Regions from separate parts of the Lacticaseibacillus sp. 866-1 genome, predicted to be linked through region 1. Evidence: predicted binding sites of a transcription regulator. Region 1 holds the regulator's gene; each other region holds the start of a gene.
What was found. Region 1 encodes HrcA, which represses chaperone genes, less so after heat shock. Its sites were predicted from a motif close to TTAGCACTCNNNNNNNNNGAGTGCTAA; they were not measured.
Positions count from the first base shown of each region.

Region 2: a site for HrcA is predicted at 2,443-2,469, ahead of clpP (ATP-dependent Clp endopeptidase proteolytic subunit ClpP). Genes of this name have one in related genera too.
Region 3: a site for HrcA is predicted at 2,810-2,836, ahead of JUE30_RS05805 (ATP-dependent Clp protease ATP-binding subunit). Genes of this name have one in related genera too.
Region 4: a site for HrcA is predicted at 2,683-2,709, ahead of JUE30_RS08075 (Hsp20/alpha crystallin family protein). Genes of this name have one in related genera too.

Region 1 is NZ_BOLU01000009.1:59,360-66,674, reverse strand. Features, by position in the region: gene dnaJ (molecular chaperone DnaJ) at 1-1,122, opposite strand, end outside; gene dnaK (molecular chaperone DnaK) at 1,260-3,119, opposite strand; gene grpE (nucleotide exchange factor GrpE) at 3,153-3,773, opposite strand; gene hrcA (heat-inducible transcriptional repressor HrcA) at 3,782-4,837, opposite strand; gene hemW (radical SAM family heme chaperone HemW) at 5,014-6,159, opposite strand; gene ribF (riboflavin biosynthesis protein RibF) at 6,159-7,106, opposite strand; gene truB (tRNA pseudouridine(55) synthase TruB) at 7,120-7,315, opposite strand, start outside.
Region 2 is NZ_BOLU01000001.1:169,966-177,280, forward strand. Features, by position in the region: gene gap (type I glyceraldehyde-3-phosphate dehydrogenase) at 1-421, opposite strand, end outside; gene JUE30_RS00930 (sugar-binding transcriptional regulator) at 459-1,496, opposite strand; gene clpP (ATP-dependent Clp endopeptidase proteolytic subunit ClpP) at 1,831-2,421, opposite strand; tRNA gene JUE30_RS00940 (tRNA-Arg) at 2,618-2,689, opposite strand; gene JUE30_RS00945 (MarR family winged helix-turn-helix transcriptional regulator) at 2,757-3,206, opposite strand; gene whiA (DNA-binding protein WhiA) at 3,284-4,231, opposite strand; gene yvcK (uridine diphosphate-N-acetylglucosamine-binding protein YvcK) at 4,236-5,267, opposite strand; gene rapZ (RNase adapter RapZ) at 5,267-6,154, opposite strand; gene JUE30_RS00965 (HdeD family acid-resistance protein) at 6,267-6,806, opposite strand; gene uvrA (excinuclease ABC subunit UvrA) at 6,882-7,315, opposite strand, start outside.
Region 3 is NZ_BOLU01000014.1:22,553-29,867, reverse strand. Features, by position in the region: gene JUE30_RS05825 (ROK family protein) at 1-293, opposite strand, end outside; gene ptsP (phosphoenolpyruvate--protein phosphotransferase) at 427-2,154, opposite strand; gene JUE30_RS05815 (phosphocarrier protein HPr) at 2,154-2,420, opposite strand; gene JUE30_RS05810 (hypothetical protein) at 2,528-2,719, opposite strand; gene JUE30_RS05805 (ATP-dependent Clp protease ATP-binding subunit) at 2,952-5,177, shown strand; gene JUE30_RS05800 (GNAT family N-acetyltransferase) at 5,229-5,777, opposite strand; gene JUE30_RS05795 (DUF1827 family protein) at 5,914-6,198, shown strand; gene JUE30_RS05790 (MucBP domain-containing protein) at 6,241-7,293, shown strand.
Region 4 is NZ_BOLU01000023.1:10,429-17,743, forward strand. Features, by position in the region: gene JUE30_RS08060 (MBL fold metallo-hydrolase) at 1-78, shown strand, start outside; gene JUE30_RS08065 (S1C family serine protease) at 180-1,514, shown strand; gene JUE30_RS08070 (iron-sulfur cluster biosynthesis family protein) at 2,099-2,503, shown strand; gene JUE30_RS08075 (Hsp20/alpha crystallin family protein) at 2,857-3,288, shown strand; gene JUE30_RS08080 (hypothetical protein) at 3,497-4,696, shown strand; gene JUE30_RS08085 (heavy metal translocating P-type ATPase) at 4,758-6,581, shown strand; gene JUE30_RS08090 (GntR family transcriptional regulator) at 6,639-7,315, opposite strand, start outside.

The DNA.
Region 1 (7,315 bases):
TTCATGCGGGGTGACGTCCTCGCCGCTGGCAGCGGCAAAGGCCATCAAGGCGTCCTTTTGCTTCTGGTTCAAGCCCTTTGGCGTCTTGACCGTTACCGTGACCATCTGATCGCCAAAGCCGGCGTTTGGCCGGTTCGGGTTGGGCGCCCCTTTGCCGCGCAGCCGGAACTTGCTTTCGGTTTGCGTGCCGGCTGGAATCTTCAGCTCCACTGGCCCATGCACGGTGTCGACCTTGATCGTATCGCCAAGTGCGGCCTGCGCAAAGCTGATCGGCAGCTTGTAATAAATCGTCGTGCCGTCGCGCTGGAACTTGTCGCTTGGGGCGACTCGGAACACGATAAACAAGTCCCCATAAGGGCCGTTGTTGGTGCCGGCCTCGCCGGCGCCGCGCTCACGGATCTGCTGGCCGTCCTCAACCCCGCCAGGGATCTTGACGTCGATGGTGTGACGCTGCTTCTCGTGACCAGTACCGCCGCACGTTGGGCACTTCTCCTTGATTTCCTTGCCGGTGCCGTGGCAGACGTCGCAGACTTCGCGCGTCATCATGGCCCCGAGCGGCGTGTTGCGCTGAACCTGGATGTAGCCAGAGCCGTGACACTTCGAGCAGGTCACTGGACTCGTCCCAGGCTTCGCACCCGAGCCGTTGCAGGTGTGACACACGGCTTCGCGATCGTAAGAGATCTTGGTGTCCTTGCCGAACACCGCCTCTTCAAAGGTCAAGTCCATGCGGTACTGCAAATCGGCGCCTTGGCGCGGGGCATTGGCACTTTGGCCGCCGCCTTGCCCGCCGCCAAAGAACTGGCTGAAGATGTCGTCAAACCCGCCAAAGCCTTGGGCACTGCCGCCACCAAAATTGGAGAAGCCTTGACCACCAAAGCCCTGACCGCCAAACCCGCCCTGGGCCCCGTCGGCTGAGCCGTACTGGTCATACGCCGCACGCTTTTGCGGGTCGGACAGGACCTGGTACGCTTCGTTGATTTCCTTGAATTTTTGCTCAGCACCCGGCGCGTGGTTGATGTCGGGATGGTACTTTTTGGAAAGCTGTCGAAAGGCCTTCCTGATTTCGTCATCGCTGGCATCCCGGGCGACACCGAGTGTTTCGTAATAATCCTTGTCTGCCATTGTTGCCTCCTTGAATTGGGTGCTCGCGCCCAAAAAAGCTTATTCAGGATACCATATTTTGGGCAAGGCGCGCAAAACTGCCTCACCAAACAAAAAGCCAAAGCCAGTTGGCCTTGGCTTTTCACACGGACAGACGGTTACTTCTTGTCGTCGTTGACGTCCTTGTACTCGCCATCGAAGGTCTTGCCGTCGTCGCCCTTGTCAGCGGTGCCGGTTGCGCCGCTGCCCTGGGCATCAGAGCCGCCCTTAGCCTGCTGCTCTTTTTGCGCCTGCTCGTACAGCTTGACGGTCAGATCCTGCACGATCTTGTTCAAGTCGTCGCGCTTGGTCTTCATGTCTTCGATGTTGTTTTCTTGCTGGGCCTTCTTGAGGGCGTCTTCTGCGTCCTGCGCCTTCTTGATCTCATCGTCGGAGACTTTGCCCTTAAGATCCTTCAGGGTTTTGTCGGTCTGGAAGATCAGCTGGTCAACATCGTTCTTGAGGTCGACTTCTTCCTTGCGCTTCTTGTCGGCTTCCTCGTTTTCCTTGGCTTCCTTCATCATGCGATCGATTTCTTCGTCCGACAGGCCTGACGAACTCTTGATCGTGATGTTCTGAGATTTGCCAGTGCCAAGATCCTTCGCGGAAACCTGCACGATGCCGTTCTTGTCGATGTCGAATTTGACTTCGATCTGAGGAACGCCCCGTGGGGCCGCCGGAATGTCAGTCAGCTGGAAGCGGCCAAGCGTCTTGTTGTCCGCAGCCATCGGCCGCTCGCCTTGCAGGACATGAATGTCAACGGCCGGCTGGTTGTCAGCCGCAGTCGAGAAGACCTGGCTCTTGGAGGTTGGAATCGTGGTGTTGCGGTCGATCAGCTTGGTGAACACGCCGCCCATCGTTTCGATTCCCAGAGACAATGGGGTGACATCGAGCAGGACAACGTCTTTGACGTCACCGGAAATGACCCCACCCTGAATGGCAGCGCCAAGGGCAACGGCTTCGTCAGGGTTGATGCTGTGGTCTGGTTCCTTGCCGGTCCACTCTTTGACCGCGTCTTGAACGGCCGGAATCCGGGTCGACCCACCATTGAGGATGACCTTGTCGATGTCTGAGTTGGACAAGCCAGCATCCTTCATCGCGTTATCCACTGGGACCTTGGTCTTGGCAACCAGGTCGGCGGTCATTTGGTCAAACTGGGCACGCGTCAGTGTCCGCTCCAAGTGCAGCGGGCCATTGGCACCGGCAGAAATGAACGGCAGGGAGATTTGCGTCTGGGAAACGCCAGACAGATCCTTCTTCGCCTTTTCAGCGGCATCCTTCAGACGCTGCATCGCCATCTTGTCCTTGGACAAGTCGATGTTGTTATCCTTCTTGAACTCGCTGACCAGCCAGTCGATGATCTTGTTATCAAAATCATCACCGCCCAGGTGCGTATCCCCGTTCGTCGACAGCACTTCAAACACGCCGTCGCCGAGTTGCAGGATGGAGACATCAAACGTCCCACCGCCGAGGTCGTAAACCAGGACCTTTTCGTCCTTGTCGCCTTTGTCCAGGCCATAAGCCAGGGCGGACGCAGTTGGTTCGTTGACGATGCGAGAAACGTTCAGACCCGCGATCTTGCCGGCATCTTTAGTCGCCTGACGCTGCGAATCGTTGAAGTAAGCCGGTACCGTGATGACCGCGTCGGTCACTTCTTCGCCCAAGTAATCTTCAGAGAACTTCTTGATGTACTGCAGGATCATCGCAGAAATTTCCTGCGGGGTGTATTCCTTGTCACCGACCTTAACCTTGTAGCCGGCCTCGCCCATGTGACGCTTGATCGAAGTGATGGTGTCTGGGTTGGTGATGGCCTGCCGCTTGGCAACTTCGCCGACTTGAATCTCGCCGTCTTTAAACGCAACGACAGACGGTGTGGTGCGGTTGCCTTCCGGGTTGGTGATGATCTTTGGCTGGCCGCCTTCGAGCACGGCGACCGCGGAGTTGGTAGTCCCTAAGTCGATCCCAATAACTTTACTCATAGTAAAATCCCTTCTTTTAACAGTTTTGATTAACTAATTTGCAACGACGACCATCGCTGGACGCAGGACCCGATCCTTGAGCTTGTAGCCTTTTTGCAGGACCTGAACCACGGTATCCTTCGCGTGATCCTTATCCGCCGGAACGGTTTGCACGGCTTGCTGCAGGTTCGGATCAAACTTCCCGGTCGCCGTGATCTCCGTCACGCCGTTCTCCTTGAGGGCGTTATCGAGGTGGCTGTACACCATCTCGACGCCCTTTTTCAAAGATTGCGCGGCATCGTCCGTGACCTCGGTGGCCAGCGCGCGCTCCAGGTTATCCAGAACTGGGAGCACCGCAGTGGCCAGCTTTTGCCCGTCGTACTTGGCCATGTCCTCGCGCTCCTTATTGAAGCGTTTGTTCATGTTGTTGATCTCGGCGGCGGCGCGCAGGTACTTATCCTCGAGCTCGTCGCGGTCCTTTTGCAGGGCTTCAACATCCACGCCGGAGTCTTGGACTTCTTCCTCGAGGTCGTCCTTCATCTCTTCCTCGATTTCATCCCGCAGACTTGGTTGCTGCTTGGCCGCTTTTGGTTTGGCCTCAGGCTTTGGTTCAGCCTTTGCCGCAGTTTGCTTGGCGGTTTGCGTCTTCTTGGTTTGCTTGTCTGTCAAATTCATGCCTCCTGTCACTGATCAAAATGATTGTAGTAATCGGTCAGCCGTTTTGCGAGTTCTTCGCGGAAGGCATCGAGCAAACCGATCATCTTCGAGTACGGCATCTGGGTCGGCCCGATCAGGGCAATCATCCCAGTCCCGTGTTCGCCGACTGAGTAGTTCGCGGTCAATAGGCTCAGATTCTCAAGCACATCCGGCGTCAGCTCCGAGCCCAGCTTGACCTTGATATGGGAATCATGAAGCGGGCCAAGCAACGTATTGAACGCCTGGCGCTGGCTGCCTTGATCATTATCCATCATGGCTAACAGCCGCTTGAGCTGATCCACATCCGAGTCGCCCAGGTAATCCATGAGATTCAGACGCCCGCCCACATAGAAGCGTTCCTCAGCCGCCTTGCGGAGCACGTTGCCGAAGAGGTCCAGGAACCCGTCCGGGCTGGTCATGTACTTGAATAGCAACCCCGGCACTTCTGATTGAAGCTTTTGGGCGACTTCGCCGAGCGATAAGCCGACCAGCTCATCGTTGATGATGCGAATGGCCTTCTCCACTTCGTCAGAGCCGACTTCCGGGGGCAGCGTGAACAGCTGACTTTCAACGTTGCCATTGCTCGTGACCAAAATCGCCATCACCTGATGATTGCCCAGCGGCACCAACCGAAACCCAGTGAGTTTTAAGTTGGTGACCTCAGGCCCCAAGGTGATTGCGGTGTAATTTGTGAGGTTCGACAAAATGCGCGCACTTTGGGCGACAATTTCATCGATCTTGTAAAAATGCCCCCCGAAGCCTTGCTGAATCGCAGCAATCTCGTTGGGCGTGACCGCGGCTGGCTCGACGAGGTTGTCCAAGTAGAAACGGTAACCCTTAGTCGATGGGACGCGGCCAGAACTGCTATGCGTCTTTCTGATCAGACCCTCGTCTTCCAGCGCCGCCATGTCGTTGCGGATCGTTGCCGAACTGACATGCACCGGCAACTGCGCCATCAACGCTTTGGAACCGACTGGCTGGCCGGTTTCGGTGTAGGAGCGGATGATCTGTTTCAAGACGAGTAGTTGGCGTTTCGTCAACATAATCCCACCTTCTTTTAGCACTGAAACCATTTGAGTGCTAAGTACAATACTTAATATACCAATGGCCGTTAGCAAAGTCAACCTCAGTCTGCTAATTTCGCCGTTTTCACGAAAAAATCGGCCCCAGGACTGAGACCGACGTGTGTTTTTCTGAAAATAGGCGCAAGTACGCGGGGTCAAATCAGTGGGTCATCGAGCAAAAACTGCTGAAAGACTTCGTTGCCGAGAAACTGCCCCTGGTTTGTCAGGCGCACGGCATCCCCATCAACCGTGACCAGCTGCTGGTCGCTCAGGTCCTTCAACAGCTGCCCGTACACCTCATTGATGGTCATGTGGTAGCGCTTTGCAAACCGTTTCTGAGACACCCCTTCCCGGGTTCGCAGCCCGAGGAACATCTCTTCTTCGATTTGCTCTTCCAGCGGCACCAGGTGATGTTCGATCACCGGCACTTTGTGGTTGTGGAGCGGGTCCAGGTACTGCTTGATCGGCCCGAAATTGTGGTACCGATCGCGGCCGACGTAGCCAAACGCCCCGGCGCCAAAGCCGAAGTAATGCTCGTTGCGCCAGTACAGCAAGTTGTGCTGGCACTGGTAACCGGTTTTGGCAAAATTAGAAATCTCGTACTGATGGCGCCCGGTGCTTTCCATCAGGTCGATCGCGTCCTGGTACATGTCGGCTTCCGCGTCCTGATTCGGCAGCTGCAGCCGCCCGGAGCGCATCAGGTTATAGAAAATCGTCTTTTTTTCCAAGATCAGGGAATACGTCGAATAATGCGGCAGATCAAGTGCCAAGGCTTTGTGCAGGCTCGCCAAAAAGTCCTCGCGCGTCTGCTTGGGCAGCCGAAAAATCAGGTCGATGGAAATATTCTCAAAGCCCACTGCCCGCGCATTGGCGATCGCCTGGTAGACATCGGCGACCCGGTGCGTGCGCCCAATCGCCTTTAAAATGGCGTCGTTAAACGACTGCACCCCAATTGACAGGCGGTTGACCCCATTTTCATGCAGCGCGCGCAGCTTATCCTTTTCGAGCAAATCGTTGGGGTTCGCTTCGAAGGTGAACTCGCCGTGGTCGAAATGCAGCTCGCGGCGAATGCCGGAAATCAAGCGCTCCAGCTGCACCGGCGTCAGCGTGGTCGGCGTGCCGCCGCCAACGTACACGGTTTCGATTTTTTCATCGGGATGACTGGCCATCACCAGGTGCATCTCGCGAATCAGCATGTCGACGTAATCGTCAACCGGCTGACCTTCGATGAAGACCTTGTTGAAATTGCAGTAGTAACAAATGTGAGAGCAGAAGGGAATATGCACATAAGCCCCAGCCATCAATCCGTCAGCCCTTTCAAAAACGCCTTGGCGTCCTTTTCGTCCTGGGCAAGCTGGGCAACCAGCCCCGCCGCTGAATCAAACATCATGTCCCCGCGCAAGCGGTGCATCCACTCGACGCGCACCGGCGCATCATAAATATCCTGGTGGAAATCAAACAGGTTGACCTCCACCGTCACCGGGCGCCCCGGACCAAAGGTGATGTTGCGCCCGACCGACGCCATCCCCGGGTACCACTGGCCGTTGACCTGCAGGCGCACCGTGTACACGGCAATGCCGGGGATGCGCTCTTCGGCCGGTGCCTGGACGTTTGCGGTCGGGTAGCCAATCGTGCGGCCGCGCGCCTCGCCGTGCACCACCGTGCCGCTTGTTTGATAGCGATAACCCAGCAAGTGGTTTGCCAGATCCACATCGCCAAGGTCTAGCGCCTCGCGAATCCGCGTCGAGGAAACCTTTTCCCCGGCATCAACCGTCTTGGGCACCGTAATGATTTCAAACCGCTCCTGAGCGTACTGCGGCAGTGTCTTCATGTTGGCGATATCGCGTTTGCCGTACGTGTAGTCGAAGCCAGCGACCACGACCGCGGCATTCAGGACAACGAGGTACTGGTCGACAAAGGCCTGGGGCGAAAGTTTTGAAAACGCCGGGGTAAAGTGGATGAAGTACAGCAGATCGACGCCAAAATGCGCCATCAGTTCACTCTTCCGCGGCCGCGGGGACAGGTATTTGACCGAGCTGGCCGGCACACCGCGGTAAATCACCGCCGGATGCACATCAAACGTCATGACTGCAAGCTTCAGGCCGCGTTTGTCAGCCTCTGCCCGCGCGCGGCCAATCACCGCCTGATGGCCCAGGTGAACGCCGTCGAAAAACCCCAACGCCAGCACGATGGGCTGGCTGGGAACTGCTGCCGCCGCAAGCGGCGGGTGAATATCGATCACTTGCATAATTATCTCCTCATCAACCTTGGCCAATGCCGGCATTAGCCAAGAACATCATGGCAGGCCGAAACTCGGCCGCCTCTTTGCGGTACAGCGCCTTAAAGACGCCTTGGTACGTCAGGCCGATTTCATCAGTCGCGGCAGTGCCTAGCGGCAAGCCGCGCCCATTTTTGACCGCGTCCCACTGGCTGGCCGAAAGCGCCATCAGCGGCAGG
Region 2 (7,315 bases), on a different contig from region 1:
CATCGTTTACGTTGTAAACGATGGTCTTGATCTTGCCAGCAGGTGCGGAAATCAGAACACGTTCTGCGCCGGCATCCAAGTGAGCCTGAGCCTTTTCGGCTGAGGTGTAGAAGCCTGTGCATTCGAGAACGTACTGAACGCCGTCGTTCTTAACCCAAGGAATGTTCTGAGCCTGAGGTTCAGCATAAACACGGTATTCCTTGCCGTTAACAACGATACCGTTGTCGGTAGCGCTGACTTCACCAGGGAAAGTGCCGTGAGTTGAGTCATACTTCAGCAGGTGAGCCAACATCGCTGGGCTGGTCAGATCGTTGATGGCAACAACTTCAATATCGTTGCTCTTGGCACCTAATTCAAAGATGCGACGGAAGGCCAAACGACCGATACGGCCAAAACCATTGATACCAATTTTAACAGTCATGCTAAAATTTCCTCCTTTAGGAAATAAGAGTTTTATTCTAACGGGTTTCCCCAGTTAAAATCGCATTTGAGGCGCCGACGTCCGTGATGAGCCACGTCCGACTCGGCGCATTTTTCATATATGCTGCGATTGCCTTGGCCTTGGAGCGGCCGCCGGCAACTGCAAACACATATGGGATATGATCAAGATCCGGAATCTGTAACCCAATTCTTGGGATCTTGTAAATGACCTTGCCGCTCGCATCGAAAAACGTGCCAAAAGTTTCTGAAACTGCATGCTGTTCGGTGAGCTCGGCAATGGCCTCAGGAGACATCGATCGACGCTTAGCCATGATCAATGCATCTCCTATACTATGAATCACAACCTGGGCATTGTCAATTAATTGGAGCACCTCACGGACCGCCGGTTCTTGGAGCAGTGGCTGGTAAGTTTTCGCACTGACATTTTCAGGAATGTACAGCACCCGGTACTTACTATCCGTTGCTTCTGCCATGCTGGCGGCAACCGAATTGGCTTGAATTGCCACCGCCTCGCCGACGCCGCCGCGTGCTGGCACAAAGGTTAACTCGCGGCCTGCAGACAGCTTATACGTCATCTGCTGGGCCACGCGCGCCATTGTTGTGCCGCCCATGACCGCAATGGTCAACTGGCCGCTGGGCAGGATCAGCTGGAGAGTGGAGTTTAACTGCTTCCCCATCTCGTCCAAGACCCGGCTGCTTTGATCCGCGTCACCGCTAACAATCAGGCAGTGCTCAATGCCAAGCTTTTCGGCAAGATGCTTCTCGTCTTCCTTGAACCCCAGCAGCCGATTCATGAACTGCTCCAAGCCTTGGAAAACTTCGATACCCTGGCTGGTAAGGACCATGCCAGACTTTGAGCTTTCAATCAGGCCTTGCTTACGCAGAAACTCGGTTTCCGTGCGCAGAACTCGTTCGCTCAGCTTCATCTGCTCAGCAAGCGCCCGTCTACCGACCGGCGACATCCAGCTGATGAATTGCAAGATCTGATAGCGTTGCGTAATCACGCCCATGAAATCAGGCGCGATTGCTTCGATCCAAGCGAACTCAGAATGCATAGCTCATTGTCCTTTTCGTGGGTCGTTTGGCGTCCTACCGTGCCACATAGTGACCCAGTAGTAGCAAAAAATTTTGGGACCCCAGACACACCGGATCTCCCTTACCAACGCTTTCTATTATAGCCACCTGCTGAAAACGGTGCAAGGGATTTGCCTAAAAGCCGAAAACTCTTCCAATTTTGGAAGAATCTATGCTGAGCCTGCGCGTATTTTCGGAAAGAAACCGTTCTCTAATTTGGGGACGGGGTTTTCAAAACTGGTCATTCGGATGAGTTCTCACCTATTTTTCATCAAAAAAGCACCCGCATCTATGCGCGAGTGCTCGATTTCAGGATTACTTCTGGTCGGCCTTCGAGGTCAAAATATCATCGATTAAGCCGTAATCCTTGGCTTCCTGAGCGGTCATATAGTTATCGCGCTCCGTATCCTTCTTGATCTTGGCTTCCGTCTGACCAGTGGCGTCAGACAGGATCTTATTCAGCTTCTTGCGCGATTTCAAAATCTCCTCAGCGGCGATCTCAATCTCGGTCTGCTGGCCTTGGGCACCGCCAGACGGCTGGTGAATCAAGATTTCAGAGTTAGGCAGCGCAAACCGCTTGCCCTTCGCCCCACCGGCGAGCAGCACCGACGCCATCGATGCAGCCATGCCGATCGCGATCGTTTGTACATCGGCGTGAATCAAGTTCATCGTGTCCAGCATCGCCAGGCCAGAGGTGATCACACCACCAGGACTGTTGATGTACAGGTAAATATCTTTATCAGGGTCTTGTGCGTCGAGGAACAGAAGCTGCGCAATGACGGAGTTTGCAACCTGGTCATTGATTTCCCCGGACAGCATGATGATCCGGTCTTTAAGCAAGCGGGAGTAAATATCATAAGAACGCTCGCCGCGGCTGGTTTGTTCAATCACTGTCGGAACTAACATAGCGGAACCTCCTAACGAGTATTAGCACTCTTCTAAGTACAGTGCCAAGCTTAGCACTAACGTCAAAAAAGGTCAAAGACTTTGACCAACTTTTCGGGTCAGGGATAGTTTAGCATACTCACGCGCCTCGCGAGCCCTCAACCACCTGCTGCAGGCATTAAAAAAGGCGCCAACTAGTGGCGTCTTCCTTGAATGCTGCGCAGCCCGGGAGTCGAACCCGGATTTCGAGAACCGGAATCTCACGTGCGATCCATTACACTAACCGCGCAAGTACTCAATTATTTTACGGGAGCGCCGGCCAAAATGCAACCCTCAAGCCAAATTCAGGCCCGCGTTCACTGCAGCTTCTCGTCAGGGATGGCCGTCAGATGCTGATCGACCGTGTCAACCTGGCTCTTGATCGCTTCATACACTTTTTCCGGAAAATCCAGATAGGTCATGCATGAACCCACATGATCGTAAATCTCATCGCGCATGTCTTTGGCCTTCTGGGTCAAACTGACATCCACCCGGCGCTCATCTTGCGCAGAGCGTTTGCGTGAGATCCAGCCGTCCTTTTCCATCCGCTTCATCAGCGGCGTCAAGGTCCCAGAGTCCAGGTTCAGCGTCTGCCCGACTTCCTTGACCGACATCGTGCCGTGCTCGTAAAGCGACAGCAGCGTGATGTACTGCGGATAAGTCAACTTGTACTTGGCCAGCGCCTGCGAATAAAAGTGGTTAAATTGTTTTTGCGCTTTGTATATGGAAAAACACAGCTGTTCATTCAAACGGATCGGTTTAGTCATATGCTCGCCTCCAGTGACGTCATATCCATCTTTTCTATCGAGCTTATTGTAGACGATTTAATTAAGTAATGGAAGTGTCAACTTTCAGCGGCCTGCTGACTGCCTTCTGCAATCTGGTTCAGTTTCCGCAACCGGTGATTGATCCCGGACTTCGAAATCACGCCGCTGGGCACCATTTCCCCTAGCTCCTTCAACGAAACATCAGGATGTGCAAGCCGCAGCTCTGCGATTTCCCGCAGTTTGGACGGCAGACCTTCCAGCAGGCCCCGGTCTTTCAGGGCGTTAATATTCTCAATCTGCCTTTGCGCTGCATCGATGGTTTTATTCAAGTTGGCGGTTTCGCAGTTAACCAGACGATTGACGGAGTTGCGCATGTCGCGGACAATCCGAACATCCTCGAACTTAAGCATGGCCGTGGTCGCACCGATCACCTGCAAAAAGTCCGCAATCTTTTCGGCTTCTTTAAGGTACACGATCCAACCGCTGCGCCGTTCAACGGTACGGGCATTTAACCCAAAATCATTCATCATCTTCAGCACATCATCGTTGTGGTCCTTGTACAGAGAATAAATTTCCAGATGGTACCGGGACGTCTCCGGACTGTTGACTGAACCCCCGGCGAGAAATGCGCCGCGAAGATAAGAGCGTTCCCGCTGCGGCTCGTCCAGCACCTTTCGGGACACCGCAGTGCGGATCGACATGTCGCGCCCGTCCAGAATATCCAGATCTTCCAAAACGGCGTTCACCCCTGTGGTCAGGCGGACCACATACTGGTTGTTCTTCTTCAGTTTCATCTTGCGCCGAACAATCAGGTTAGCTTCATGATGGTAAACTTGGCGGATCAAGCTGTAGATTCGGCGCGCGATGGCGGGATTCTCCGTTTGGACGTTGAGCACGAACTGGTGCGCCTGAATTGCCAACGTCCCGTTCATCCGAATCAGTGCAGACAGTTCCGCCTTCGCGTGCTCCGGGTGAACCTCCAGTTGGGTCAGTTCTTTTTTAACTGTGCTAGCAAAACTGGCCATTCACTCACCGCTTTCTTTTTTTCATCGTGCCAACCTGAAAGGCCAGGTTCAAAATTTCGGACGCCACCTTGTCCCCATCGTGGAACACCCCACGGTCCCGCAGCTTCAGAAAATCAGCCGAGATGACGCGGCAGCCTAAGTCTCGCAGGCCTTGGTAGTCTGGGCGCACTGGCACCAAGATTTCGTTGTACTTCTGGGCATCCAGCGCATTCTTGGGCACCGGGGCAATGTTGACCAGTACCGTGTCAACAAAGTTGGCCCCCAGGTGCCGGTTCAACACCCGCACGTGGTCGGCATCGGTGAAACGCTCGGTCTCGCCCTTTTGTGTCATGATGTTGACGACATAAATGACTTCCGCGCGGGTCTTGAGCACCGCCTGGCCCAAGTTCTTGATCATCAAGTTAGGCAGCACGCTGGTGAACAGACTCCCTGGCCCCATCACCACGACATCCGCCGCCAAAATCGCGTCGATCACCTGTGGCATGGCCTCAGGTTCTTGGGCGTCATCGGTATCGGTGACCCAAACCCGCTTAATGTGCTTGCCGGCGGCCGTGATTTCAGCCTCACCAGCGAGAGTCGTGCCATCGGTGAACTCGGCGTGAAGCGTCAGCGGCCGGTTGCTGGCGGGATAGACATGGCCATCAACCTTCATCATGGACGACAGGGTTTGCACGGCCTGAAAAATACCCCCGCCCATTTCCGACAGCGCCGCGATGATCAGGTTGCCAATCGCATGGCCAGCAAAGAAACTATCACCGCTGTCAAAGCGGTATTGGAAGACCTGTTTCTCCAGCCCCGGCATGTCGGATAACGCCACCAGGACATTGCGAATATCGCCCGGCGGCACCACGTTGATGTAGTTGCGAATTACACCGCTTGAGCCGCCATCATCAGCCACCGTGACGACCGCCGTGACATCAGCATTTTGTTCACGCAGGCTTTTGACGATGACCGGCAGGCCCGTCCCGCCGCCGATGACGACAACCTTGGGCCGCCGGCCGCGGATGACGCGAATCGTTTTGGTTTCATTTGGCATCATGAACGGTTCACCGTCGCTTTCCGTTTATTGACATCGCGATGCGTAATGTCGACCGGATACCCGGCCGCCGCAAAGGCCTTGCCGACCCGCTCCGTGAATGCCACACTGCGGTGCTGACCGCCAGTACAGCCGATCGCGATGGTCACACTGCTTTTGCCCTCTTGTTTGTACTGCGGCATAATGCTGGCCAGCATCGTGTAAAACTGCTGGTAAAACGTCTCCGCCGCTGGGTTATCCATCACGTAATCGTAGACTTCCTGATCGCGGCCGTCGCGGTTGCGAAACTTCTGCACGTAATAGGGATTGGGCAAGAAACGCACATCCATCACGATATCGGCATCGATAGGCAAACCGTACTTGAAACCGAAGGACATCACTTCCAAGTGGAAGGTCGGGTGATCGGCCGATTTGAAGATGACGAAGAGCTTTTCGCGCAGCTGCCGCGGAGAAAGGTTGGTCGTGTCGATTACCACCTGGGCGCGGTTGCGCAGTTCGGTCAGCAGGCTGCGCTCCTTTTTGATGCCGTCCATCAGGCGGCCTTCCTGCGCTAAGGGATGACTGCGGCGGGTCTCCTTATACCGGGACACCAGCTCGGCATCCGTCGCGTCCAGAAACAGAATCTTGGTGGTGACAAACGACGTGTTGTCCAAGTTGGCCAGCATATCATTGATCTGGTCGTAAAAGGCGTGGCTGCGCAAGTCCACCACCAGCGCAATCTTGGTGATCTTGCCATTTTCCTTCATCAGTTCCCAGAACTTTGGCAACAGCGCCGGGGGCATATTGTCGACGGTGAAGTAACCCAAGTCCTCAAATGATTGCATGGCGACGGTTTTGCCGGCGCCGGACATGCCGGTGATCACCACGAGATCCATCGTGTCTGCCATCCTATCCCTTCTTTCTTTGCCCATTGTAACATGCCGGGCGTGTCATCAACAGCCCTGGCGTTCCCAACTTTTCACGGCACGAAAAAAGCCGCCCCACAGGACGGCCGCATTCTCAAATCTGACGCCGCGCAAAAGCGGTGAGGAGCGCGTTGATTCCAAGAATCAAAAAGGCAGTGGCGAGTAGGACAATCAGTCCGACCGCCGCGACCACCGGCTGCATGATCAGCAGCAAGCTGACCAGCACCGCGAACAGGTCGAGCACCAAGGTCAGGATAAACCAACCGGTCCCAGCATCGCGCATGTGCCCGGCGTTGACCAAGTTGGCGATGCTGTCGACCAAAAACCATATGGCAAACAGGTATGCCAGCGTGATGGCCCCCGACTCAAGGTCAAACAGGAAGACCAGCCCCAGCAGTACGTCGAAAATTCCGGCAATCAAGCTGATCCATGCGAGGCCCCCAGTCAGTGCCCGTAATTTAGAGAAGCTGGCCAGCGTGGCGATGCCGCGAATGATGGCAACCAGCGCGAACAGGAAGGTCAATGTCGCCATCGTCGCGCCTGGGTGATTCACGACCACGATTGCCGCCAGGATCAAAGCGATCCCAGTGAAGAGCTCGCCCCAGTCAAAACCAAAGTGTGTCTGTCTAAACATAATTTGCCACCTCTTGCATTCATCATACCGACTCGGCTTTTAATGCACAAGGAAAACCCGGCGTCAGGCAATCGGCTAGCTTACCACCTGTTTGGCTGCACGCGCTTTGTCCCGCGCTAAGATCGGGCCGAGATACTGCCCGGTATATGAAGCTTTGACCTTGGCCACTTGCTCAGGCGTGCCAGTGGCAATCACCTGACCGCCGCCGTCGCCACCTTCCGGCCCAAGATCGATCAGCCAGTCAGCGGTCTTGATGACGTCGAGGTTGTGCTCGATCACCAGGACCGTGTTGCCTTCATCGACCAGCCGCTGAAGGACATCCAAGAGCTTGCGAATGTCGTCTGTGTGCAGCCCGGTCGTCGGCTCATCCAGAATGTAGAAATTCCGCCCAGTCGAGATCTTTTGCAGCTCAGAGGCCAGCTTCATGCGCTGCGCCTCGCCACCAGACAGCGTCGTGGCGCTTTGACCCATCTGAACATACCCCAAACCAACATCGACGATAGTCTGCA
Region 3 (7,315 bases), on a different contig from region 1:
GGCAGGCCGAAGCGCTTCTCCAGCTCAGGCTGGATCGGGAAGTTGTGAATGTACGGCAAGGCGCTGGCACCTTCGATCACGCCGGTCGCCTGATTGACCGCTCCGGGACTGGAGATGGCCACCCCTGTAATGGGGTGATCCGCCTTCATTTTCGTTACCTTGTTGGCCAAGAGTCCGTAAAACTCAGCCAGCGTTTTGGGCGTTGGCGCCGCCGTCCGGTCCTGCAGGGCTGTCCCGTCCCACCGCGCAAATTTAATCGAAGTGCCGCCAATATCAATCACAGCTAATTCCATTTTGCCATCTCCATAACCATATTTGTCTACACAAATTAGTCTAGAGGTTGATGTATCCGCTGTCAAACTTGATTCAGCAGGGCACAATAAAAGCGCCTCTGCCAAAGCAGGGACGCGTTCATTTTGCGTTCAATTAGTGTTTCTCGGTAAATTCCTTGACCAGCTTGATGTTGTCTTCGTTGGTCACGGATTCGGTGGTGGCCCGCTCTGCGAGGGTCTTCAGGTAACTTGCCGAAAGGCCCTTCATCTGGCTACGCACGCGCAGGACAGAGGTCGCGGACATGGAGAACTCGTCGAGCCCCATGCCGACCAAGAGTGGCACCATGATCGGGTCGCCAGCGGCTTCCCCACACATGCCGGCCCACTTGCCTTCCTTATGTGCCGAATCGATGATGTGCTTCACTAAGCGCAAGATCGATGGGTTGTAAGGCTGGTAGAGGTAAGACACGCGGTCGTTGCCGCGGTCCGCCGCCATGGTGTACTGAATCAAATCGTTGGTGCCGATGGAGAAGAAGTCTGCGACCTTGGCGAACTGATCCGCCAACACGGCCGCGGCAGGTACTTCCATCATCATCCCGGTTTGGATGTTGTCAGCAACCTTCACGCCTTCCTTGACCAGCTTGTCCTTTTCCTCCAAGAAGACCTTTTTGGCCGCCTTGAATTCGTTGACTGTACCGATCATCGGGAACATGATGCGCAGATTGCCGTAAGCCGAAGCCCGCAGCAAGGCCCGCAACTGGGTGCGGAAGATGTCCTGCCGGTCCAGGCTGATCCGAATCGCCCGGTAGCCCAAAAACGGGTTATCTTCGTGTGGCAGTGGCAGGTATGGCAGCTTCTTATCACCGCCGATGTCCATCGTGCGAACCACGACAGGCTTGCCGTCCATCTGCTCGAGCACGGTCTTGTACGCCTCGAACTGATCGTCTTCGGTTGGCAGCTCCGACGAGTCCATGTACAAGAACTCGGTACGATACAGGCCAACGGCTTCAGCACCATTGGCAAGCACCGCGTCCATGTCCTTCGGGGTCCCAATGTTGGCGCCGACTTCGAAGTGCTGACCGTCTTCCGTCACCGTCTTAGCCGTCTTCAGCTGCGCCCATTCGGCCTTTTGTGCGGCAAAATCCTTGGCTGCCTGTTCGGAAGCCTGGATCTGGTCAGCACTCGGGTCGATCGTCACAGCACCGGTCAAGCCGTTGACGGTGATGGTCTGGCCGTTTTTAACGTCCGTCGTGACCGTGTCCGTCCCGACCACAGCCGGGATCTCAAGCGAGCGCGCCATGATCGCGCTGTGCGCGGTCCGGCCGCCGATGTCGGTGACAAACGCCTTAACGTACTTCTTGTTCAGCTGAGCAGTATCTGAAGGCGTCAAATCATGCGCCACGATGACCACTTCAGAATCGATCAATGCCGGGTTCGGCAGCGGCCGGTTCAAGAGGTGTGACAGCACCCGGGTCGAGACGTCGCGGATATCCGCGGCGCGCTCTTGCATGTAGGTGTTATCGGTCATCGCTTCAAAGGTTTCAATGAAGCCGTCGGAAACAGACTTCAAGGCGGTTTCTGCGTTGACCTTATCGTCTGTGATCTGCTTTTCAATGGCCCCGATGTATTCCGGATCGGCCAGCATGGTCATGTGCGCGTCGAAGACTTCTGCCTCTTCCTCGCCCAGCGACTCTGCTGCTTTTTGCCGGATGATCTTCAGTTCTGCAATGCTCTGGTCGAGCGCGGTGTGCAGACGTGCGACCTCTTTGTCTGTATCTTCAATAGTTGACTTCGAAAATGACAGATCGGGTTGCACGAGCAGGTAGGCCTTCGCCGTAGCGACGCCGTCACTTGCCGCGATCCCTTTCAGGTTCTTAGTCATTAGTTAGACAAGCCTTCCTTTTTCATGGTCTCTTCGATGGCAGCAATAGCTTCCTTTTCGTCTGCGCCTTCAGCGGAGATGGTGACGTCGGCGCCTTGGCCAACGCCCAAGCTCATGACGCCCATGATGGACTTCAAGTTAACGCTCTTCCCCTTGTATTCCAGGTTGATGTCAGAGTTAAACTTGCTGGCTGCCTGAACCAAGAGAGTGGCTGGGCGAGCGTGGATACCTGTTTCTGCAACAACATTAAATTCGTGTTTTTCCATGAGTAATCTGCTCCTTTGTGTATAAACTTTTGCCGAATAGAATTTGCATTCTATTTCTTGTAAACCTTACCATTATTCCGCTTTCAGAACAAGTATCATGGCTGGTTTTATTGCCCCTTGGCGGACTGATAATGGTACAAAATCGTGCCCCCGCGCTCCGCCTGGCCGACGATTTCCTTGCGAGCCGGATAATTGGTCCAGGCCTCACGAAAAGCGGCAAACGTCTCGGGTTCGATCTTGATCTCCGTAATTTTACCTGCGCGGAGATCATTCATCATTTGGACATAGTCTGATGCCACATGCTTGCCCCCTTTCCGTCACTATTTTAGACTAGAGACAGGCCGTTGACCAGCGCTGAAACCGCAGTCGCACTGAATTTCGCGAAAAAATTAGCACTCTCACGGTAAGAGTGCTTGCATTTAATTTTTCGCGGTGTACACTGGAGTCAAGGTCAAAGAAGGTCAAAGCCTGGTTTGACTTTTCCGCGTCCTTTGCGCGGAAGGACTTAGATAAGAAAGGTTGTGAACAACGGTGCTATGTGAAAATTGCCATCAAAATCCGGCTACCATTCATTTGTACACCAACGTGAATGGCCAACGCCAAGAGATCAACCTATGCCAAAACTGCTACCAGCAGTTGAAACAACAAGCAGGAGGCACTATGCAACCAACGAATGCAAACAATGATCCGTTCGGCTTCAGCAGTCTCGATGACATCTTCCGGGCGATGGCTTCCGGCCAAAACGGCCAGCAGCAGCCGCAGGACCAAACCCCACCCACTCAAAGCGGGCGCGGCGACAATGGCGGCGGCAACCGGCCTGGCCAAGGCGGCAATTCCGTCTTAGGTCAGTTCGGCGTTGACTTGACCGCCAAGGCCAAGAACGGCGAAATCGACCCAGTCATCGGCCGGGACGAGGAAATCGCCCGCGTTATCGAAATTTTGAACCGCCGGACCAAGAATAACCCCGTTTTGATTGGGGAAGCCGGGGTCGGCAAGACCGCCGTGGTCGAGGGGCTCGCGCTTAAGATCGCAAACGGTGATGTCCCAACCAAGCTGCAAGACCGCCACGTCATCCAGCTGGACGTCGTGTCTCTGGTGCAAGGCACCGGAATTCGCGGCCAGTTTGAACAGCGCATGCAGCAGCTCATCGACGAGCTGAAGAAGAATCCGAACATCATTCTCTTCATCGACGAGATCCACGAAATCGTCGGTGCCGGCAATGCCGAAGGCGGCATGGACGCCGGCAACGTCCTCAAGCCGGCGCTGGCCCGCGGCGAACTGCAACTCGTCGGGGCCACGACCTCTAACGAGTACCGCCAGATCGAAAAGGATTCCGCTCTCGCCCGCCGGCTGCAGCCGGTGACCGTCGAAGAGCCGTCGCCTGAAGAGACCATCAAGATCTTAAAGGGCATTCAGCCGCGCTACGAGGCCTACCACCACGTCAAGTACACCGACGACGCCATCGAGGCCGCCGTCAACCTGTCCGACCGCTACATTCAGGACCGGTTCCTGCCTGACAAGGCCATCGACCTGCTGGATGAGGCCGGCTCGCGCAAGAACTTGACCATTACCGTAGCCGATCCGCAAACCATCAAGGACAAGATTGCCGAAGCCGAAAAGCAGAAGCAAGGCGCCTTGAAGCAGGAAGACTACGAAAAGGCCGCCTTCTACCGCGATCAGGTCACCAAGCTGCAGAAGATGCAGCAGCAAGACGAAAAGCAGGAAAAGGAAGACACGCCAACGGTCACCGAAAAGGACATGGAGCAGATTGTCGAAAAGATGACCAACATCCCCGTTGGCGAGCTCAAGCAGCAAGAGCAAGAGCAGCTCAAGAACCTGGTGCCTGACCTTGAGGCCCATGTCATCGGCCAAAACGAGGCGGTCGAAAAAGTCGGCCGCGCCATTCGCCGCAACCGCATCGGCTTCAACAAGACCGGCCGCCCAATCGGCAGCTTCCTCTTTGTTGGTCCGACCGGGGTCGGCAAGACCGAGCTGGCCAAGCAGCTGGCCAAGGAACTGTTTGGTTCCGAGCAGAACATGATCCGGTTTGACATGTCTGAGTATATGGAAAAATTCAGCGTGTCCAAGCTCATCGGTTCGCCTCCGGGCTACGTCGGCTATGAAGAAGCCGGCCAGCTGACCGAGCAAGTCCGCCGCAATCCGTACAGCCTGATTTTGCTGGACGAAATTGAAAAGGCGCACCCAGATGTGATGAACATGTTCCTGCAGATCCTCGATGACGGCCGCCTGACCGACAGCCAGGGCCGCACCGTTTCCTTCAAGGACACGATCATCATCATGACGTCAAACGCCGGCTCGACCGACGCCGAGGCGAACGTCGGCTTCGGCGCGTCGATCAACGGCACGACCAAGTCCGTCCTGAACCAGCTGGGCAACTACTTCAAGCCGGAATTTCTCAACCGTTTCGACGACATTGTCGAGTTCAAGCCGCTGAGCAAGGACACCCTGTTGTCCATTGTGGGCCTGATGATCAACGACACCAACGCCAACATCAAGGACCAGGGCCTGACCATCAAGGTCACCGAACCGGTCAAGGAGAAGTTAGTCGAACTCGGCTACGATCCCGCGATGGGCGCCCGGCCGCTGCGCCGCGTGATTCAGGAGCAAATTGAAGACCGCGTGGCGGACTTCTACCTTGATCACCCGCAGGCCAAGCACCTCGAGGCACGCATCGACAAGGGCGCGATTGCCATTGTCGAAAGCAAACCGGAAACCCCGACAGTCGCCAAAAAATAACGCCAAATAAGTTGAAGGGACTAAGCGAATGCCTCGCTTAGCCCCTTTTGACTACTTGCGCAAGATTTTGGAGCCATACCACGGATAAAACCAGCCAGTGTACCCGCGCATCAGCGCATCGAACTGCGCTGGCGCAAAACGGCCGTTGCGGGCCATGGTGTCATAGGCCACCCCGAGGTCGACCACCTGGTAAGGCTGCAGCACAAACCCGTTGCGTTGGTAAAACGCCAGCCGGGAGCGCCGCTGCCGAACATTTGAGGCGGCGTCATCTTGCGGCTCCAGGGCCAGCACCAAGGGCCGCCCATCAAAGCGCGCCGCCAGCCGGTCCAAGATGGCCGAGCCAACGCCCTGCCCGCGCACGGTCTCCGCGGTCGCCAGAAAAATCAGGTACGTCAGGGCTTTGGTCGTCACGGTAAATGTCAGGCCAACAAACCGGGCGCCGTCGTGCCACGCTAGAAAATCAATGCCTGCCCGCCTGCTGTTGGCGAGCAGCCACACCAGGGGGACTTTTTCCTCTTTAGGAAACGCGCGCTGGTACAACTTGAGAACGGGAAAATAATACCGACTCGCCGGCCGGACCGGTTCACTTTGCAGGGTCATGACTGTCGCCTCCTGCCTCCAGTTTAGCAAACTTGGCGGCGAGCGGCGAAATTCACCGGCGGCGCAGAAACTTTTGGTTTTTCCGGCCGGTTCACTTATAATGAAGACAGGAAACTAGAGACTGGGGGCATTAATTATGCGGTTGATCGATATCACCAATAGCTACCCGCACCTGGTGGCGCAACAGCTCGCCCATACCGACACGAACTACATTAAAGTCTATTCACTTGGCAGCACCACGGTGATTTACACGCGGGCGGCCTCTCATGATGAGCTGCTGTTCACCAATGATAAGCGCAACATCAAAGATGCTGAGATCGCCTTTGCGCTGGATAAGTTGGCCCACGTCGCCTTTGCGGATGTCAACGTCATTCACGGCGATAAGCTCGCCGAAGTATCGCTGGCAACCGAGGAATTCTAAAAAAAGCCGGCAGTTGCCGGCTTTTTTTGCATGGAGGACACCATGGGCCTGTTTCAATCACTTGCGAACTGGTTTAAGCGCCGCCCGCGCAAAACTGCGAGCAAGACGCCAAACCCCACATCAACTTCAGCCCGACCGGTGCGCGCTGCGGCCAGCCAGCCGCAACAGGCAAATGCCTTGCCGCCGGCGACCGGTGCGACCAGCCGCTATGTTAGTGTCGCCATTTATTACCGCGAGCGCGGCAGTGCTGCCGAACTGCGACGGCCCAGCATTGTGCGCGGGCCGATCGGTGCGCGGCTGAACATTGCGATCCCGCAAATTGAAGGCTACGAGCTGTTTTCCGTCACGAACTATCTGACGCGCTTTCCGGCGAGCCAGGCGGTCGTCTACCTGCTTTACGATCCACACGTCGCCGCCCCAGTCGCGGTGTATCACCGCGATGAAACCGGCCGCCTGCTGGCTGCGCCAACGATGCTGGTCGGCCGGCTCAACGCGGCATTCACGGCAGAACCTTTGCCCGCCTTCAAGGACCACGCCGTTCCAAGTGCGCCGCAGCGCGGCCGCTTCACGCACACCGCCCAAGTGTTGCACTTCACCTACCAGCTGGGGCCAAGTCTCACCTACGCCGACCCGCAAAGCGCGTACGTTGAGTTGCGTCAGGCCAAGCCGGCCTACCCGACCCCGGTGAAGGCGCAGGTCTATGCCACCATGCTGCCAGCTGGCTCGTTTTGGCGCGTGTTTGGCCTCGCCAAGAATCAAGCGGGTGAAGTCTTCCTGGATCTTGGCGGCAGCCAGTGGATCACCACTGCTAACACGCAGCCGCAAAACAGCAATCCGTTCCTGCCTGGGCCGACTCAGCTCAAACTCACCACCGACCGTGTCAGCTTTAACGCCCAGCCGCTTCAAGCCGTCGGTCAGGTCAACACCAGTGGGTCGCTGACGCGCTGGGCCAAGCCGTATGGCCAGCGCCTGAAGCCCCTGGCCGCGGGCGCGACGGTTGCCCTGCTGGCCACTGTGTATGGCACCGACGGCAGCCGCTGGTACCGCCTGAGCGACGACTCGTACGTGCTTGCCAGCCTCGTTGATCTGCTCTAACTCAGACATGCAAAAGGCCACG
Region 4 (7,315 bases), on a different contig from region 1:
TTAGCTGTTGGGCATGACTTTCAGGTGCTCGACACCGATCCCGCCGTGGCCGATCCCTTATTTACCGTCGGAGCCTGAGCTTAAGGCGGATCATCGCCGAAAAAGCCCAGGCTTTTTCATACTTTCGTCAAACCAATCCCGTACACTGGTTTATGTAGAAAAAGAGAGGAAGGGTCATTATGGATAACCAATCACATCACTTTTCCGAAGAAAATCAGCAGCAGACCCCGCAGCCGCCAAAGCGGCGGTCGGGGATCAAGCAGCTTGCGCTGGTGGCGGTCGTGGCGGCCGTCGTCGGTGGTGGCGTGGGCGGCGGTGTCGCATACGGCATCATGAGCAGCAATCCAACCAACTCGGTCAACGAGGCCGTCAGCGAAGGCAAGCCCGGGACCACCAAGGTCTCTAACGTCAGCGTGAACGAAAGCAGCGCCAGTTCGTCGGCCTTCGCGAAGGTCAAAGGCGCCGTGGTTTCAGTTGTGAACATGCAAAAGACGCAGTCGACCTCCAGTGGCCTAGATGCCTTCGGTGACCTGTTCGGCGACTCCGGCAGCGATTCGAGCTCGTCAAGCTCAGACAGCGGCAAGCTCGAGGACGCCAGCGAAGGGTCCGGGGTCATTTATGAGAAAAAGGACGGCAAGGCTTACATTGTCACCAACAACCACGTGGTTGAGGGCTCAGACGCCTTGGAGGTCATTTTGGCTGACGGGTCTAAGGTCACCGCAAAACTAGTCGGCACCGATGAGGATTCTGACCTCGCCGTGCTGTCGATCGATGGCAGCAAGGTCGATACCGTGGCCAGTTTCGGTGATTCCAGCGCGATCAAGGCCGGGCAAACGGTCCTTGCCATTGGCTCGCCGCTGGGCTCCCAGTATGCGACCTCGGTCACGCAAGGGATCATCTCCGCCACCAGCCGCACCGTTGACGTCAGCGACGAGCAAACCGGCCAAGTGACCGGTCAGGCGACCGTCATTCAAACCGACGCCGCGATCAACTCGGGGAACTCCGGCGGCCCGCTCATCAACCTGAACGGCCAGGTCATTGGGATCAACTCGATGAAGCTGTCAGGCACCAGCAACTCGAACGCCACCATCGAAGGGATGGGCTTCTCCATTCCAAGCAACGAGGTCGTGTCCATCATCAATCAGCTGGTGGCCAACGGTAAAGTGGTTCGGCCGGCACTGGGCATCGAGGCGCGGGATCTTTCCAGCGTTTCGGCCAGCCAGCAGTCCAGTCTGCTGAAGGTGCCTGCCAGTGTGACCAACGGGGTCGTAGTGGCCGGCTTCACGTCGACCAGTATCGCCAAAAAGGCGGGGCTCAAGCAGTACGACGTGATCGTCGCCGTTGACGGCAACGCGGTGGACAGCGTCGCGACCCTGCACACCCAGCTTTACAAGCACGCGATCGGCGACACCATTTCCCTGACCTACTACCGCGGCAGCGACAAGAAGACAGTCAACGTCAAGCTGTCACAAACCACGGATCAGCTGGATGGCACCACCGGGAACGCGAAATAACTGAATTAGGGTGAGATCAGCCGCGCAGTGATGCGCGGTTTTTTGATGCGTTATTTTCGGCAATTTCCGGCAGTTGGACACCCAATGGCCAGGATTGTTCGGGTGAGGGTTGTCAAGTGTGAATTCGCCTTGAGGATAATCACACCCCTTGCCTGTGGATAACTCTGTGGATAGTGTTTATAACTCACTTTTCAGCCCGTGCACAGGCTTATCCACAGGGGGTCAAAAGCCGGTGGATAAACTTTTTTCTTTGTGAACCAAACGCGTGTACGGGCGATGAGGACGCGATTTTGGACGCCTCACTTTGTGAAATGCCGATGTTCAAAACCGTGGATAACTCCCGGCCAAAAATAAAGTGCTTGATTTTTCCGGGCACGAAATCTGGTATCAAAAAATGTTCTGAACACCAGCGCTAGGGTTGATCAAGGGGGTGATGTGGATAACTGCTGGGGATAGTTGGTGTAAGCCTGTGTGTGAAAGCAGCAATCACTAGTATTTGGTTAGTTATAATTGACAGGACGTGAACAAGCCGGTATGATGAAGACATAATAGTTGTGTTCAATCTAGTTGAAAGGGTGACCGATATGGAAATTACCATTACAGAGGCAGCAAAGGAATACTTGAACCACAAGCTCGTGCCGGGCGACCGTCTGTTCTTGGCGCTTGACGACGGCTCCAGCAAATACTCTAAGCTCGGCGGGACCTGTGCGATCGGCAACAAGTTTCAGTTGGTGATTGCGGACACCCCGGATCCAGACTATGCCGAGCCGCTGGCCAGCAATACGAAGTTAAACCTGACCACTGGGCCGCTTGAGCTGTCCTACCTCGGCCACGGCCTTGCGCTGGATTATCACAGCGGCATGCTGAACCTGCATGACGACTCCGGCGTGCTGGACGGCGCCGTCACGATCGACTTCGCCCAGCCGCTCCCGGCCGACGAACAGGCCCGCCGTGAGGAAATGAAGGCGCTCGGTGCAAAAGTTTGTTAACCCGGGCTGCGACAATGGCCGGTTTTAGCGGAGGACAACCGCAGCCAGCCATTCCCGCGTTGGCCAGCTGAGCGCGCCTACGCCTTGCCTAGCCCAACGCTTTTCTCACTTTATCTAATCTAACAAACAGTACAGCCCCAACGGTTCTGCTGGATCGTTGGGATTTTTTTCGAAAAAAGTTAGCACTCTGTTGACAAGAGTGCTAAGCCGTGGCATAATACTTTATGTAAACAAGGTAAGAAGCTAAAGCCCCGATCGACAGGCGAGCAGGTGTGAGCCGGACGGTTGCCAGGGCGGCTGCTTTCCCTGTTTGAACTAACCCAACAGACAATTATGAAAGGAAGTTTTGCATCATGGCTAATGAGATTATGAATCGTGACAACTGGTTGACGGATCCGTTCTTCGATGATCTGGGCGCGCGTTTCTTCGATCGTTTCATGCCTAGCGACACGAGCCGGGTGCTCAAGACTGACATTCAAGAAACCGACAAGAGTTATGTTGCCAAGGTCGATGTCCCGGGGATCGACAAGCAGGACATTCACCTGAATTATCAAGACAATGTGCTGAATATTTCCGTCAACAAGAAGGAAGTTAATGATCACGCCGATAACAAGGGCAACGTCCTGATGAGCGAGCGCAGCTACGGCGCCATGAGCCGCAGCTACCGCCTGCCGAACGTGGATGAGTCGAACATCAAGGCGCAATACGACAAGGGGGTTCTGACCATCACCTTGCCAAAACTGACCGAGCAGGAACAAGACCCTCACCAAATCGATATTGACTAATTAACCGCCTCTAACTGAATTACCGCCTCTATAGGAAACGGGTTGCCTCCGGGCAGCCCGTTTTTTTGGTGCCGCCGTTCAGCCATGGTAAATTGAGTTGAGCAAGAGGCGAAAAGCCCGGCTCACAGGCGATTTTTAAAGGTCTTGCCCAGCGTTTGCCGGCGCGTTACGGTATGATGATGGAAGAGGATACGGGGGAGAGACAGTCATGAAAGAAAAAAGCGAACTCAAGGTCACGGTGCCGGCTGGCGTCTATGCGCAGCTGCGCGGGGACTTGGAGACGCCCATGCAACTGACTATTAAAAATGATCGCATCGTGATCCAGCCGGCCCCAGCGGACCGCCTCCGGTCAGGGCGGCTGGCCTTTATCTGGCCGCTGTTGGTCAGCCTGGTGTCAACGGTGGCGATTTTTCTCTACTGGCTGCACATCGGGGTGCACGTGATCCCGATGACCGGGGATGTGTCGATCGCCAGTTTCACCATCGGTTTTGGGGTCGTGGGCGGCATCGCACTGTTTGCCGGCTTCTTTGTGCAGTCGCGCAACGATCCGGATAACCGGTTCTCCAAAGCCGTGTACTGGCGGAACTTCCCGGTGATCTTGCTGGCGTTTGCCATTATTTTGGGCATGGCCCTGCTGGGCACCTTTTGGGTGCTGGGCACGCTGTTTCCGGGGGCGACCTTTGATCCCTTCACGGCGGTGCTGCAGGTGCTGGTCTTTCTGATCTTGGCGAATGTGTTCATGGTGCAGATGGCGCTGCGGATCAACGCGGCTACGCTGTCCAGCCTGCTGACCATCGTGATCGTGTCGGGGGCGGTCATCTCGATGGCCTCAAACGGCAGCCGGCAGTGGTGGCAGCACAACCTGAGTTTTCTGGGCACTAAGCTGGCCTCAAACGCCTGGCAGTTCAACCTCACGCTGGTGATGACCGCGCTGGTGATGATCAGCCTGATCGACTACCTATTCGTGCAGTTGAACGCGCAGCACCGCAAGTCCTGGCGGCTGACGACGCTGCGGGCGTTGTTGACGCTGGCGGCGATCGATCTGGGCTGCATCGGGGTGTTCCCGAACAACGCGCAGTTTCACGTGCTGCATGACGAGATCGCGGGGATGCTGGTCACCATCATCTTGATTATCATCATCGGCTTGCGGTGGCTGTTGCCGGAGGTCTCCAAGGAATTTCTGTGGGCGTCGTACGCTATCGGGGTGGTCGAGTTTTTGATGAACATGGGCTTTCGAGTCTTCGGTTACCCGAGCCTGACCGCCTTTGAGATTCAAGGCTTCGCGATCGGCTTCGCCTGGCTGCTCTTTTTATTCAACCGGCTTCAGGCGCTGATCGCTGAGGGGACGGTCGCCTGGCCGATCGTCATTGAGTGTGAGCCAGACAAAGAAAATTCCCCGCGCAACTAACTGGACTTTCTTAATTAGAATGATTATAATTAAGCCTAGATAAAACAAGGGAGTGAGCGCGTTGAGAAATTATCGGCGGCTGTGGGCGGTGTTAACGGTCGGGATCGTGGCGTTGATCTTGGAGTTCGGGCTGCATCAGCCGACCTGGGCGCAGATCGTGATCACGGTCATTGGGGCGGCCATTGCCCTGTTGATGCTGTGGGACATGATTAAGACGCTGCGCAGCGGGTCGTTTGGCGTGGACCTGCTTGCCATCACGGCGGTGGTGGCGACGCTGGCCGTGAGCGAGTACTGGGCGGCGCTGATCGTCCTGTTGATGCTGACAGGCGGTGACGCGCTGGAGGACTTCGCGGCCACCAAGGCCAACTCCGACCTCAAGCAGCTGCTCGACAACACCCCAACCACGGCGCACCGGCTGGTGGCCGGTAAGCAGGAAGACATTTCGGTTGATGACGTCAACGTGGATGACATCGTGCTGGTCAAGCCGCAGGAGGTCGTGCCCGTCGACGGGGTTGTCACCGAAGGCAGCAGCATGGTCGACGAGGCCAGCTTGACCGGTGAATCCAAGCCCGTTGAAAAAAATCCCAAGGACGAGCTGATGAGCGGGACGGTCAACGGCGACAGCGCCCTGACCGTGCGCGTCACCAAGCGTGCCGAAGACAGCCAGTACCAGGGGATCGTGCAGCTGGTCAAGGAATCCGAAGCCCGGCCGGCGCATTTTGTCCGCATGGCCGACCGCTACGCCTTGCCGTTCACGCTGCTGGCGTATGTGATTGCCGGGGTAGCCTGGGCCGTCACCGGCAACCCGCTGCGCTTTGCCGAGGTGCTGGTCGTCGCGAGCCCTTGTCCGCTGATTTTGGCGGCGCCGGTCGCAATGGTGTCGGGGATGAGCCGCACCAGCCGCGCCGGGATTATTGTGAAGTCCGGGACGGCGCTCGAGAAGCTGTCTTCCGCTAAGACCGTGGCGTTTGATAAAACCGGGACGATCACGCAAGGCGTGCTCGCTGTCGATCAGGTGCAAGCACAGCCGGGCTTCGACCAAGCGCAGCTTCTGAAGCTGGCCGCCAGTGCGGAGCAGCAGTCGACGCACATTCTGGCGCGTTCTTTAGTCAGCGAAGTCGGCAGTGGCAAACTTTTGGCCGCCACCGCCGCCGAGGAAGTCACCGCAGAAGGGGTCCAGGCCACCGTTGACGGCAAGCTGGTCAAGGTCGGCAAGCCGAGCTTTGCCGGCACAGACGCCAGCGTCGATAGCACAGCGGTATACGTCAGCGTCGACGGCCAGTTTGCTGGCGTCATCACGTTCACTGACCGCATCCGGCCGGAAGCCAAGCAGACCCTCAGCGCCTTGCACGAACTCGGCGTTGAAAACACCATGATGATCTCCGGCGATAATCAGGCCATTGCGGATGATGTCGCGCAGCAGGTCGGGGTGGATAAAGTGTTTGCCGAGCAGCTGCCGGCAGACAAGATCAAGGTGCTGGATAACACGCCGAAAAACGCGCGGCCAGTCGTCATGGTCGGCGACGGGGTCAACGATGCGCCTTCGCTAGCGGTCGCCGATGTCGGCATCGCCATGGGCGCACACGGCGCCACAGCTGCCAGCGAAAGCGCCGATGCGGTCATCCTGCGCGACGACCTGACCAAGGTCGCCTGCGCGGTGATCATTTCGCAAGATACCATGCGCATCGCCAAGGAAGCCGTTTGGATCGGCATCGGGATCTGTACCGGCCTGATGCTGATTGCGGCGTTTGGGGTGATCCCGGTGATTATCGGCGCGATGCTGCAGGAAGTCGTCGACACCATCACCATTTTGTACGCGCTGCGGGCCCGCTCCGGGCGGCGCAACGCCGATATGTACGAGCCGGCCAAACCGGCCAAGGCATAACAAAACGCCGCTGCGAAAAAAGTTTTGCGGCGGCGTTTTTGCGTTTTCAAGCGGCAGCTAATTGCTGCTGAGGTGCGCGGAGTGGAAGTAAAAGTCCAGCCCCGGGTAGCTGTACACGGTCTGGGAGAAATTGAAGACCACGTTGTTATGCGTGTAATTGATCTGTGCCAGCGTCAGCAGGGAAGTGCCGGCGGCCAGGTTCATCAAGTCGGCCTTGTCGGGGCCCAGCGTGGTCAAAGACAGGAAATCGTCGGAGGATTCAGGATCGATGTCGTAAGTCTCCTTGATGAAGTCAAAAATCGAGTCATCCAGGGCGTCAGTCGAGATGAATGGAATCTGATCGCGCAGGTAGTACGCCTCTTCCAAACAGTACAGCACTGAGTTGAAGTAACGCAGGCGAATGATGCGCCACAGCTCGGTGTCGTCCTTGACCTTCATCGTTTGCGCCAGCGGGATCTCGCTGGCCTGCACGCGGTCAAAGGTGACGACCTTGGAGGTCAGCGGGCCGCGCTTGGCCAGCGACTTGCCGGCGCCAATCGAGAGGTTGATCGTCATCGAGCCCTGCAGCTGCACGTTGTTGATGTAGTAGCCGGAGCCCTGGATGCGGCGCAGCAACCCATGCTGGTAAACCACATCGATGGCGCGCCTGATCGTGTTGCGGCTGACCCCGTACTGCTTCATCAGCTCCTGCTCAGTCGGCAATTTGGTTTGATACTCTCCGGCCTGGATCGCCT